One region of the Aliiglaciecola aliphaticivorans genome, then DNA from elsewhere that is predicted to be linked to it. Evidence: predicted binding sites of a transcription regulator. Region 1 holds the regulator's gene; each other region holds the start of a gene.
What was found. The regulator FNR, encoded in region 1, switches genes on or off when oxygen is low (the NO sensors DNR and NnrR bind a similar motif). The targets are predictions, from matches to a motif close to TTGATCTAGATCAA.
Positions count from the first base shown of each region.

Region 2: ACYVIL_RS06980 (GbsR/MarR family transcriptional regulator) is a predicted target of FNR. The motif match lies at 1,753-1,766, and genes of this name have one in related genera.
Region 3: ACYVIL_RS15285 (universal stress protein) is a predicted target of FNR. The motif match lies at 1,818-1,831, and genes of this name have one in related genera.

Region 1 covers NZ_BAAGTF010000009.1:26,064-30,356, forward strand. The annotation lists gene ttcA (tRNA 2-thiocytidine(32) synthetase TtcA) at 1-358, opposite strand, end outside; gene uspE (universal stress protein UspE) at 476-1,408, opposite strand; gene fnr (fumarate/nitrate reduction transcriptional regulator Fnr) at 1,522-2,259, opposite strand; gene ACYVIL_RS05305 (sulfite exporter TauE/SafE family protein) at 2,285-2,950, opposite strand; gene ccoS (cbb3-type cytochrome oxidase assembly protein CcoS) at 2,947-3,132, opposite strand; gene ACYVIL_RS05315 (heavy metal translocating P-type ATPase) at 3,145-4,293, opposite strand, start outside.
Region 2 covers NZ_BAAGTF010000011.1:37,047-41,339, reverse strand. The annotation lists gene ACYVIL_RS06985 (cytochrome ubiquinol oxidase subunit I) at 1-1,042, opposite strand, end outside; gene ACYVIL_RS06980 (GbsR/MarR family transcriptional regulator) at 1,152-1,697, opposite strand; gene ACYVIL_RS06975 (DUF1852 domain-containing protein) at 2,267-3,241, shown strand; gene ACYVIL_RS06970 (methionine synthase) at 3,272-4,293, shown strand, end outside.
Region 3 covers NZ_BAAGTF010000029.1:71,076-75,368, forward strand. The annotation lists gene ACYVIL_RS15275 (siderophore-interacting protein) at 1-244, opposite strand, end outside; gene ACYVIL_RS15280 (MarR family winged helix-turn-helix transcriptional regulator) at 612-1,025, shown strand; gene ACYVIL_RS15285 (universal stress protein) at 1,334-1,744, opposite strand; gene thrA (bifunctional aspartate kinase/homoserine dehydrogenase I) at 2,387-4,293, shown strand, end outside.

The sequences.
Region 1 (4,293 bases):
TTTTTCCTTCAGGAATTTTATCTTTGACAATGGAGTAGGTATCTTCGGTTACTATTTCAAAGGGGACCTGCAAATTGTCTAAGTAATTAGGCAGTATCTCAGCTGGAAAGCCAGGTTGTTTCTGATCTAAATTTACCGCGATAATCTCAAAGTTAATGGGGGCAATTTTTTTAAGAAACATTAATATATCGAGCATGGTGTAACTGTCTTTTCCACCAGACAAGCAGACCATTACTTTATCGCCATCTTCAATCATATTGAAATCGGCAATCGCTTTACCTACATTGCGTCTTAAGCGTTTTTGGAGTTTATTGAAACTGTATTTTTTACTCTCAGACAGAGACTCGAGCTTACTCATCTTATTCCTAGAAAACATTGCTATCAGCCCAGATTATACCTGTCCTCCTAACGGACATAAATACTCTAATTTCAAATGTTTTTAATCAACACTGAGTCTGATAGCGTTTTTGTCTTGCTAGTGCTTAAGTGGACACTCAAATCCTTCGGGTTTAATTGCTAATACATCGCAATTGAGTGAGTCAATGGTGTGCTCAGCGGTATTACCGATAAGTGCTGCGGTTATACCTGTGCGACCTACGGTGCCAATAACAACGAGTTCAGCGTCAATGGTTTTCGCCACTGAAGGTATCACATCTTCTGGAAGCCCTTCGCTTAAATGCTGGTTTTCTTGGGGGATATTGAATTTTTCTGCATGTTCAAGCATCGCTTTTGCATGAAATTGTTTCACTGATTCAGTATAACCAACAGGGTCGAACTCTGGAATTTCGATGGCGATGTTTACAGGCGTTCCGGGATAAGAATTGACTAAGTTAATCTTACCTTCTAATAAATCCGCCATTATCGCAGCTTTTTTGGTGATGAGGTTATTTAAACTGCGGTGTTCTTCATCTTCGCTTCCCACATCAACAGCCGCTAAAATATTACCATTGACAGGCCAGTCATGCTCTTTGACAAGTAAAACTGGAACCGGAGATTTACGGAGAATATGCCAATCAGTTGGGGTGAATATGACTGACTTTAAGGTGTCGTGCTCATGAGTTCCTTTGACGATTAAATCATAACTGTGATCAATCACCTCGAATAAAATACTTTCATAAGGACGATTATGCCAAACGACTTTGATATCTACTGAAGTCGATGAATTGGTCGCTAAGGGTTCGACAATATTAGCAAGCCATTCGGTCTTGTCATCTACCACAGCCTGCCGCATTGTTTCGCGTTCATCTACCGTCAGCATAGTCGTCATTTCATATGAAAAATCGTATATAGATAGAAATGCGGTGATGCTCGCGCCGGTCTTTTGAGCCAACAAAAGGGCGCGCTTAAAAGCTTTCTGATCTTCTTTGGATGGATCGACAACAGCTAAAATTTTGTTAAAAACAGACATAAGTTAACTCCCTTCATAGATTTACACTCACAACTTAAGTGTATGGGTACTTTAGCTATTTTGCCAACTAACAGAGTAATTGTTTTGACCTATATCAACGTAACTGGAAAGACTTATCCGCACGCTTTGTTTTGCACAACATGCTCACCTAGTTTTTCTCTGAGGCCAGGTAAATTCAATATCTGAATAAACTTACCATCTACTTTTATGATATTTTCTTTTTGAAAGCGCGTTAATAAACGACTTACTGTTTCAACCGTGAGTCCGAGGTGATTACCTATTTCATTGCGCGTCATGGTTAAATTAAATTCTGTTTCTGAAAAACCACGGGAGTGAAAGCGATCAGACAAATTAACTAAAAAGTGTGCAAGACGCTCTTCCGCTGTGCGTTTATTTAACAGCATCATTAAACTATGATCTTGATTTATTTCGGTGCTCATGATTTTAAGCATTTCTTTGCGTAAAGAAGGTAGCTGCTCACTCATGGTATCAAGTTTATCGTAGGGTAATTCACAGACCATCGAGGTTTCCATGGCCTGATTATAACTTTGGTATTTTTCTGAAAAAAGTCCGTCAAATCCAACTATATCACCGGGGAAATGGAATCCAGTGATTTGTTGTTCACCATCTGGCGAGGTAATGTAGGACTTAAACGAACCTGTTCTTACGGCAAACAAAGAGGTGAATTTCTGCCCTGGTATAGTGAGTTGATCATTTTTATGTAAAGGACGTTTGCGTTCAATTATTTCGTCCAAACTTTCCATTTCTGTTTGATTTAACGCTACGGGAATACACAGATGGTTAAAACTGCAATTTTGGCAGCGAATACTAAACTTGTTCGAATCAGACATTAGTTAGTTCCATGTAATTCATCAGTTACCAATTATGAATCCCTTGATAACATAAAATCAAGCCAAATAAACATAATAAAACTGCTACGCTGCGTTTCACCATAGCATGAGTTAACCAATGTCTTATTTGAGTTGCGCTCGCACCCATTGCTAACATGATAGGTAGGGTGCCTAAACCGAAGCACAACATAGTTAGTGCACCTTGTACGACACCGCCAGTTGAAACACTCCAGGTTAATGTTGAATAAACGAGTCCACAGGGCAGCCAACCCCAAATCAACCCATAAGGGACAGCATACATTGGATGTTTAAATGGGATAAATCGTTTTGATAACGGGCTGATTTTACGCCAAAAAATTGCGCCAACGCGTTCTACCTTAGTCAGTAATTTCGACCATTGACCAACATACAAACCCAGTAATACCATAAATACGCCGCCAAAAAGAGTCAACGCTTGTGGATTGATAAAAGACTTAGTGGTGACAATTTGGCCTAATAGGCCTGCGATGGCTCCTGCAAGACTATAAGATAAAATACGCCCCGTATTATAGGCGATTAAGAAAGGCCATTGAGATTGGTTTTTTGGTAAGGCAAAAGTAAATGAGGTAACAATTCCACCGCACATTCCTGCACAATGTACACTCCCTGCAAGGCCGATTAAAATGGCAGAAAACCAGCTGATTTCGTTCATTTCTTTTCAGTTTTAGAGACTTTACTTTGTGCGTTCTTATCGACGTCGTCATCAAATAAAATGTTATAACCTTGACGCTCAAGGTCTTCAAATTGATTTGACTTTACCGCCCAAAAAAAGATCCCAATGGCTAACAAAACTAATAAAATAGCAATGGGTATCAGCACATAAATAATACTCAATTTAGTTTCCTATTAACGTAACAAGCGAATGGAGTTTGCTACCACAATGATTGAACTTAAAGACATACCAATTACCGCCATCCAAGGGCTTAAATACCCAGCCACTGCCAGGGGCAGAATAAGTGTATTATAACCGATAGCCCAAAGCATATTTTGCTTAATCTTATGGCGCACTTTAATTGCCATACTAACAGCAAATTTCACATTGCTTAATTTAGTATTCAATAAAATGATATCAGCTGAACGTTTTGCCATATCACTGGCGTCTCCAACAGCAATAGACACATCTGCTGCAGCTAATACTGGCGCGTCATTGATACCATCACCGATCATCAATACTTTATGCCCTTTGGCCTGCAAACTTTGGATATAGGTGAGCTTTTGTTGAGGCGTTTGTCTAAAATATACAGTGGATATGCCTAATGACTCGGCAACGGATAATGCATTTTCTTGTGCGTCACCGCTTAACATAACCAGTTGCTTGCTGTTTAAATCATGCACTAGTTGCTTCGCGTCTTTTTTGACTACATCTTTGATTTTAAAAGCAGCCAGTAACTGTTCACCGAGTTGTAAATATACTTTGGTGTCATCCGCATCCAAGGGCAAATCTGAAGCGCTATCTAAAATGCTTAGGTTGCCTATCTTGACGTTCTGAGACTGATAGATACCCTGCAATCCTTTACCAGCAATAGAAACGACTTGGCTGACTTCTAAAGGCGTCTCAGACTGGAAGGCTCGAGATATAGGATGTCTAGAAAATTGTTCGATTCCTGCGGCTAAATTGAGAACAAAACTTTCTTCACTTTGGTTAAACAATTCAACTTCGCTGACACTAAAATGACCATTGGTGAGGGTACCTGTTTTATCAAAAATAACCGTATCAACATCAGGCATTACATCAATAATATTGGCTCTTTTCACTAACAATCCATATTGATTTAACTTTGCAATCGCACTGGTTAAAGCTGTTGGTGTGGCAAGGCTAAGAGCACAAGGGCAAGTGGCAACTAAAATCGATATGGCGACCCAAAACGCACGCTCTGGTTGATAGGCTAACCAGCCTAAATAGCTGATAAGGGTGATACCTAAGACTATAATAATAAAATACTTTGAGGCTACATCTGCATACACGGCTGCTTTGGGCTTGTCTGCCAGGGCTAA
Region 2 (4,293 bases), on a different contig from region 1:
GTGAACCTTTTCGCCACAAGAAATAACTTGCCACCCAACTACTGAATAACATCAGCATGCCTAAGCCAACCATGATTCTAAAACCGTAAAACACAGGCTTAACGGGCGGATGTTTACCCTCAAACTCGTTTAGACCTCTAATTTGTCCATCGGGATCATGGGTTAAAATTACACTGGCCATTTTCGGTATGGCAATCTCAAAATGATTTGTACGTTGTTCTTCATCAGGGACTGCAAATAATAGCAGTGGCGCACCATTTGTTGTTTCCCAGACGCCTTCCATTGCTGCCACTTTTTGCGGTTGATGCTCGAAAGTGTTGAGTCCATGCATATCACCCATAACCACTTGTAAAGGGGTCAGTATGGCCGCTAGAAAAATTGCGGTTTTTAAAGCCAGATTAGGCGCTTTTTTGTTGTCACCGCGAAGGATTCGGTAAGCCGAAATGCCTGCAATTAGAAAACAAATGGTTAATCCTGATGCTAACAGCATGTGCCCTAAACGATAGGGGAAGGATGGGTTAAAAATAATTTCAAACCAGTCCACTGCATAAGCGACACCATCACGCATCTCAAAACCTGTAGGAGTATGCATCCAAGAGTTGAGGGCCAAAATCCAAAATGCAGAAAGTGATGTCCCTATAGCAACAATAAAGGTTGATAAGGTATGGAGCCAGGGAGGCACGCGATTAATGCCAAATAGCATGACTCCCAGAAACGTTGCTTCTAGGAAAAATGCAGTCATGATTTCGTAAGCGAGAAGAGGTCCTGCAATATTGCCTACCGTGCCCATAAAACCAGGCCAGTTGGTGCCAAATTGAAATGACATCGTAATTCCGCTCACTACGCCCATTGCAAATGTAAGGGCAAACACTTTTACCCAAAATCGATAAATTCGCATCCATACAGGGTGCTTACTAATGTGAAAACGAACGCGAAAATAGAAAAGCATCCAACACATAGCAATGCTAATCGCTGGAAATAAAATGTGAAAACTAATATTTGCTGCAAATTGAATGCGAGAGAGTAGCATTACGTCTGCCATTGAAAACCCCTAGCGGCGCTGATTTTAGCCGTGTTTAATTAAACTTAAAACTTGATGAATTTACCCTACTTACGGCGATAATCTGCTGTCTAACCTGAACCCTTTTGAATTAACTACTTTTTAAAAACTTATCCTTCATATCTAAAACTTTACCTACCCCGGAACCTAGCTTCATTAAGGTTGATAGCTTTTCTGGACTTAGGCGCTGCAACTCTTCACTCCACTGAGTCACGTTTTCCAATAAGTCATGAATTTCTTTTAACTGTTGTTGGGCATATTCTTCTTGTTGATTCGCCGGCGTAACTAAAAGGGTATCTCGAAGGACGCTCATAGTGGGCTCAATTTCTCGTTTACGACGCTCTTCAAATACCTTGTTTGCCATATCCCAAATGCTACCTAAAGATTTAAAGTAATCTTTTCGATCTCCAGGCACATGATGCATTTGTACTAGCCGCCATGACTGTAATTCCTTCAATCCCATACTGACATTCCCGCGAGAAACATTCAGAGCTTCAGCAATGTCATTGGCGCTTAAAGGCTCTTCACTTATTACTAAAAGCGCATACATTTGCCCGACAGTGCGGTTAAACCCCCAGCGGCTGCCCATTTCACCAAAATGCATAACGAAGGTTTCTATCATGGGTGTCATTTTCATAGATAATTATCTCTTTTCTGAAGTTTCAGTAATTTCTGAAAATTATAAACATTAATTGATGTAGATCAAATATTATTTTATTTATTTGTGATTTGTGGGAGCAGGAAGGTTATCTCTCGATAGGTTATTTGACTTTGAAAAACGAACAGCATAATCCATCCTTTTCCAGTTTAGTTAGTCTGCTACAGGTTAACTAAACTGTCTGTTAAAAAAGCTGCGATCACCTTTATATGGGGGCTGTGCAAAGTACCAATTTTATTTAATTCACTATTAAAAAATCGAAAACATCAAATCAACCCCACCCACTTTAGAATTCATGAGCCTAATTCATGTATTAATGAAATTATATCATTTTTATTCATGTGTTAATCCGCGTATAAAACACTCTCTTCTTTGACTTACGACTTATATAAAAATTGCAGTGCCTTTTGATTACGTGACTTAGGTTCTGGCGATAGTGTCGCGAAAGCATTTATTGATTAACAAAGTCGTTAGTTAAAGCGGGAATGTCCATACAGGGCAGAAGATAAATTTAGGTTTTGTCGCAGATAAATTGGATACAGATCAGCATGAATAAAGAGTTTACATTTACCATTAACAGCGTCGCCTTTGATGAAGACTATCATCCATCGGAGAATACTCGTATCACTACCAACTTCGCTAATTTGGCGAGGGGGCAGAGCCGTCAAGCAAACTTGCGTAATGCGCTTAATATGATCGACAACAGTTTCAACGGTATGGCGTGTTGGGATAATCCAAATGGAAACCGCTATTCTGTGGGGTTGGATATCATCACCGTCGATATTGACATTGAGGGCAGTGGTCGTAGCTTTCCATCGATTGAAATATTAAAAACCACTATCGTAGATCATAGAACCAATAAGCGCATAGACGGCATTGTGGGCAATAATTTCTCGTCTTATCTGCGAGACTATGATTTCAGTGTTTTATTGTTAGAACATAATAAGAACCAGCCGAAATTTAGCATCCCGGATAACTTTGGCGATCTGCATGGCAAACTATTTAAATCTTTCGTTAACTCAGACGCCTACAAACAGCATTTTACAAAGCTACCTGTTATTTGTCTCAGTGTTTCGGATAACAAAACCTATTATCGGACAGAAAATCAACATCCCATATTAGGTGTTGAATATCAGGCAAGCGATTCATCTTTGACGGAACTCTATTTCAAAAAAATGGGCTTGCAGGTACGCTATTTTATGCCGCTGAATAGCGTAGCGCCACTGGCTTTTTATTCCTGTGGAGATTTGCTAAATGATTACACAGCACTAGAGCTGATCAGCACCATTAGCACTATGGAAACCTTCCAAAAAATCTATCGACCAGAGATTTATAACGCCAATGCCGTTGCTGGCCAGTGTTATCAACCGAATTTACAAAATCAGGATCATTCAATTACTCAAATAGTGTATGACCGGGAAGAGCGCAGCCAGTTGGCAAATGAGCAAGGAAAATTCGCTGAAGAGCATTTCATCAAACCTTACCAACGTGTCCTTGAGCAGTGGTCTGCTAATTACGCTTAATCATCAACCTAATATAAGATTTTATTCATTATGAAAACACTACTACCTACCTCAACTGCGGGCAGTCTGCCTAAACCTGCATGGCTTGCACAACCAGAGACACTTTGGTCACCATGGAAATTGCAAGATGAAGAGCTAATTGAAGGCAAGCGAGATGCGTTACGTCTATCACTTCAAGATCAGCAACAAGCTGGGATTGATATCGTCAGTGATGGTGAACAAACCCGCCAGCATTTTGTAACTACTTTTATTGAACACCTTGATGGGGTTGATTTTGAAAAGCGTAAGACTGTGAAAATTCGCGATCGCTATGATGCCAGCGTACCCACAGTGGTTGGTGCTGTTGCTCGTCAAAAGCCAGTTTTTGTTGAAGATGCTAAATTTTTACGAAAGCAAACCAAACAACCCATTAAATGGGCGCTTCCCGGGCCGATGACGATGATTGATACCTTGTTTGATGATCATTATAAAAGTCGCGAAAAATTAGCTTGGGAGTTCGCTAAAATTCTTAATCAAGAAGCCAAAGAGTTAGAGGCGGCCGGGGTTGATATTATTCAATTCGACGAGCCCGCCTTTAATGTGTTTTTTGATGAGGTAAATGATTGGGGTATCGCTACTTTGGAACGGGCAATTGAAGGGCTCAAATGTCAAACTGCGGTACACATTTGTTATGGTTATGGCATAAAAGCCAATACGGATTGGAAAAAGACCTTGGGCTCAGAGTGGCGGCAATATGAAAAAGCCTTTCCCAAATTGCAAACATCGAATATCGATATTGTTTCATTGGAATGTCAAAACTCTCGAGTTCCTATGGATCTTATTGAACTTCTTAGAGGTAAAAAAGTGATGGTAGGGGCCATTGATGTGGCAACTGATAAAGTAGAGACTCCTGAGGAAGTCGCTAATACCTTGCGAAAGGCCCTTGAGTTTGTCGATGCTGACAAACTATACCCATCGACCAACTGTGGTATGGCTCCTTTGCCGCAACAGGTGGCTCGCGCCAAATTATCCGCATTATCCGCGGGCACTGAATTACTGCGAAGCGAGCTTAA
Region 3 (4,293 bases), on a different contig from region 1:
GACGGTTCTGTTTGTCAAATTCGCGCACAGTATATGAGCGCATCCACTTCTTAAAGCCTATATACATACCTAGTTTAGGCATTTTTTCCGTTGAATTAGGATTTGGGAAGATCGCTTTTACGTGGGCGCTTTTTTTATCATCAGGGAAGTCTTCAAGCTCGTCACCCTGTAAAATGATTCGTCTCATGTGAGGCGATAAATCAATTACCGATTCTACCGTTGTCATACGCATTTTGGGACCCATATAATTCTCCTTTAAGAGTGATTTTTAAGTTAATGGTGGTGCTAAACATTGTTGTAACTTGGAGCGGATCACAAACACCATTATGCAGGCGAAGGTTAATCCTATTGCGGTTGCAGATCCCAATAGCACAGCCTTCAAAAGTCCGAGTACTGCTTTTGATGAATCTGAGTTGTCTGCAAGTTTAGCTATGTCATAATCGCTGTTATCAAGCCAACGAACGTACTGAGAATAGTGAATATCGTCAGTGTTTTTTGAACTCTAGTTGCATTTTCGTACCCAATGGAATAAGGTTGATAAAGTCTACTATATTGATTTTGATTGATAATGTCAACCAAATGTATCAGGAGTTTTTACATGTGGAGAAATAATGGAATTAAATGAAGCGCTTTTTAGTCTTTTTCGGACCGTGCGCACGAATATCATTGAGGGCGTTAAACAATTGGATTCAGACTTATCACCAATGCATTTAAAGTCCCTGAAGGTGATCTCTAAAATTGAAGATTGCACCGGTCAAAAGTTGGCCACTTTTATGTCTCGAGACAAAGCGCAAATTAATCGCTTGATTAAAGAGCTCGTAAATCAGCAGTTGGTGGTTAAAACTAGCAACAAAAACGATGGGCGTAGTCAAATTTTGTCTTTAACTGGCCAAGGAAAAACGTACCTCGACAAATTTAATACAATCGAAAAGCAAGTATTCGATACTATGCTTAAAGATATTGAACCGCAAAAAGTTGAGTTTTTCATCCAACTTGCAAAGGAATTTAAGAGTAATCTGCAATAAATAAGCCTTTGGTTAGGATCAAAAAAACAACACAATCGTATTTGATTTAATAAGCCATTGAATACCAAAGCTACAATTAAGTGACCCTAGTGGCTTATCATTAAATTACGACAGTGGGTTTTATAACTGAATTGTTATGGGATAGGAGAAAATACTAAGTAAGTTTTAGATTTAGCTAAACGCTTTTCTTAAACAAATATCAGCTTCGGTTAGAGCAAAGATGATTATCGATTGCCATTGTTTTACCCAGCATACTATTTGTTACCCACAAATTTGTAGGTAACAAATGATTGCATTTATTTCTGTGCCTAATGAGCGGGTTTTGCGATTCTCACTAATGACACATCGCAGTCAGCATAGTTAGCAACCCCATTAGCAGTTGAACCTATTAACGCTTGAATCCCTTTTTTAGAATGTGTTCCTAACATGATTAAATCCGCCTTTCTCTTAATGGCTTCATTGCATATCAATTCATAAGGTTTACCCACCTTGATAATGCGATTCTTTTTAGGAACGTTGAAATCAGCGCATAACCCTTCAATCTTTGGCGATATTTCGTCTTTTAATTCTTTCTGATAATCCTTAGGCAATAATTTGTATGGTAAAACATGCATAACAATTAATTTGCTGCCATAAAGCTCTCCCATTTCAGCTGCTTTGGCCAGAACTTGTTTCCCTTCTGCTGATGCCTCTATTGCACACAAAATTGTTTTATACATAATTGCTCCTTAATCATTATCAATATGAACTATTTGTTAGTTGTTATACTAGCGACAAAATAGCTGCAAATATATGATTCACATCAATATTAGGTGAAATTGATTATCTTAACTATCTTCTCTCAATGACTCTATAATGGTCGAAGGGCCATTTTCAGGCTTATAAAGCCAGTAACACATTCTATCGAACTGAACTGAATCCAGTGTTTGCACAATAAACAAGTCAGTTATGGGGCAAAGTTGGTTTTTGGGTGGTTATTTAACCCGAAAGTGTTGTTTATAGTCGGTTCAATCCGTTTAATTCTACCTTAGAGTAAATAGATCGGCATAAATCAACAACAAATCGCCCTTTGACGGTTGACATATAGACGTCTATACGGCAAATTGAGCCACATGAAAATAATAATAAGCACCATCGGCATGATTATGATTACCACCTCAAACGAGTTGGTCGCTGGCTAGTGCTTAAAGAAATTTAAAAAAAGCCCGCGACTCAAGCGGGCTTTTTGTTATTTATAGCAAAATTATTTGCCTACTTTTGTCACTGGGCGCAATTATATTGCCGCAGTGTGAGGGAAAGGCTGAAGTATAAAATTAGAATGTAATCTCAAGCAGCGGAACAGAAGTAAACAGGAGCAATAAATGAAGGTGTTGAAATTTGGTGGCTCTTCTATGGCTGATGCTAAACGTTATTTGTCGGTCAAAGACATAAGCTTAGCTAGCCATGAAGAAAACGGTGCAGCAGTGGTTTTATCGGCTCCTAAGGGAGTGACCAACGCATTATCCTTGTTATGTGAACAAGCGAGTGCAGGGAACGATTTTGGCGAATTGTATGCCAAACTAGAAATGACGTTAAATGGTATTGCTAGCGATCTCGCTAACCAATTACCCGCTTTTCGTAAAGCCCGTTTAAGCAGCTTTATTGACACTATTTTAGTTGAGTTGAAACAGCATTTAGATGGCATTCAGTTACTTCGTTGTGCCCCAGACCAAATTACCGCTAAAATTTTAAGTATGGGCGAATATGTTAGTGTGAATATTTTTAGCGAAATATTAAACGCACTTGGCCAAAAAAATCACATTATTGACCCTGTTAATTATATTGTTGCTGAAGGCGAGTATTTAGATAGCATTGCTGATGTTGCAGTGAGCAAAGCGCGCTTTTCAGACTTTGTTTATGATAAATCTGAAATATTGATTATGCCGGGCTTTGTTGCAGTTAACGCTGAAGGCGAAAAAGTGACCCTTGGTCGCAATGGTTCTGATTATTCCGCAGCTATCCTTGCCGCCTGCTTAGATGCGGAGTGTTGTGAAATTTGGACAGACGTGGACGGGGTTTACAATGCCGATCCCAACCAAGTAGATGGTGCCGTGTTACTCGATAAACTTACTTATCAAGAAGCCATGGAACTTTCTTATTTTGGAGCCAAAGTTCTGCACCCGAAAACCATTGGCCCAATCGCCCAACACCATATTCCTTGTTTGATTCGCAATACCTTAAACCCCGCTGCTCCTGGGACATTAATCGGTAAAGACTCGAGTGAAATTTGGACCAGTGTTAAAGGGATATCTCATCTTGATGATATGACTATGTTTAATGTCGCTGGCCCAGGTATGAAAGGTATGGTTGGCATGGCCAGTCGTGTGTTTGAAGTCATGTCGAATGCGAATATCTCTATCAGCTTAATTACCCAGTCATCTTCTGAATACAGCATTAGCTTTTGTATTCACAGCAAAGATGCTGAAAAAGCTCAAAATCTGTTAGAAGATGCGTTTGCGTTGGAATTAGCGAACAACTTATTAGATCCCATCGAAGTTCGCCATGAATTAGCAATTGTCACTTTAGTTGGAGATGGTATGCGTCATTCAAAGGGCTTAGCAGCCAAGTTCTTCAGTTCATTGGCTCAAGCAAGAGTCAACAATGTCGCTATTGCTCAAGGCTCATCTGAGCGCTCAATTTCTACGGTAATTGAGAGTCACCGTGCAAAAGAAGCAGTGAAGGTTGTACATCAGAATTTTTTCTCGAATACCCACTCCATTGATATTTTCCTTGTGGGGTGCGGCAACGTAGGGAAAGAACTATTGCAACAAATGGCTCGCCAACAACAACCTTTGTTTGAGCGTGGTATTAGCTTAAAAGTCTACGGCGTAGCCAATAGTCGTAAATTGTTGTTGCAAGCTGGTGGCATTGATCTGCAAGGGGAGTGGCAAACTGATTTAGATAACTCAGACAAAACCTTATCGGTTGAAAATTTGAATGAATTTGTTAAGCAAAACAGTCTGATTAACCCAGTTATTGTGGACTGTACGAGTAACGAAAATATTGCCGGTCAATATGCCGACTTTATGTCTGCTGGTTTCCATGTTGTGACCCCTAACAAAAAAGCCAACACTCGCGATATTGCCTACTACAAAAAACTGCGTTCTATGGCTCAGGAAACAAATCGCCAATTTTTATATGAAACAACGGTTGGTGCTGGATTGCCGGTAATCGATAACTTGCAAAAGTTGATTTACGCAGGTGACGAATTAAAACGCTTTGAAGGTAT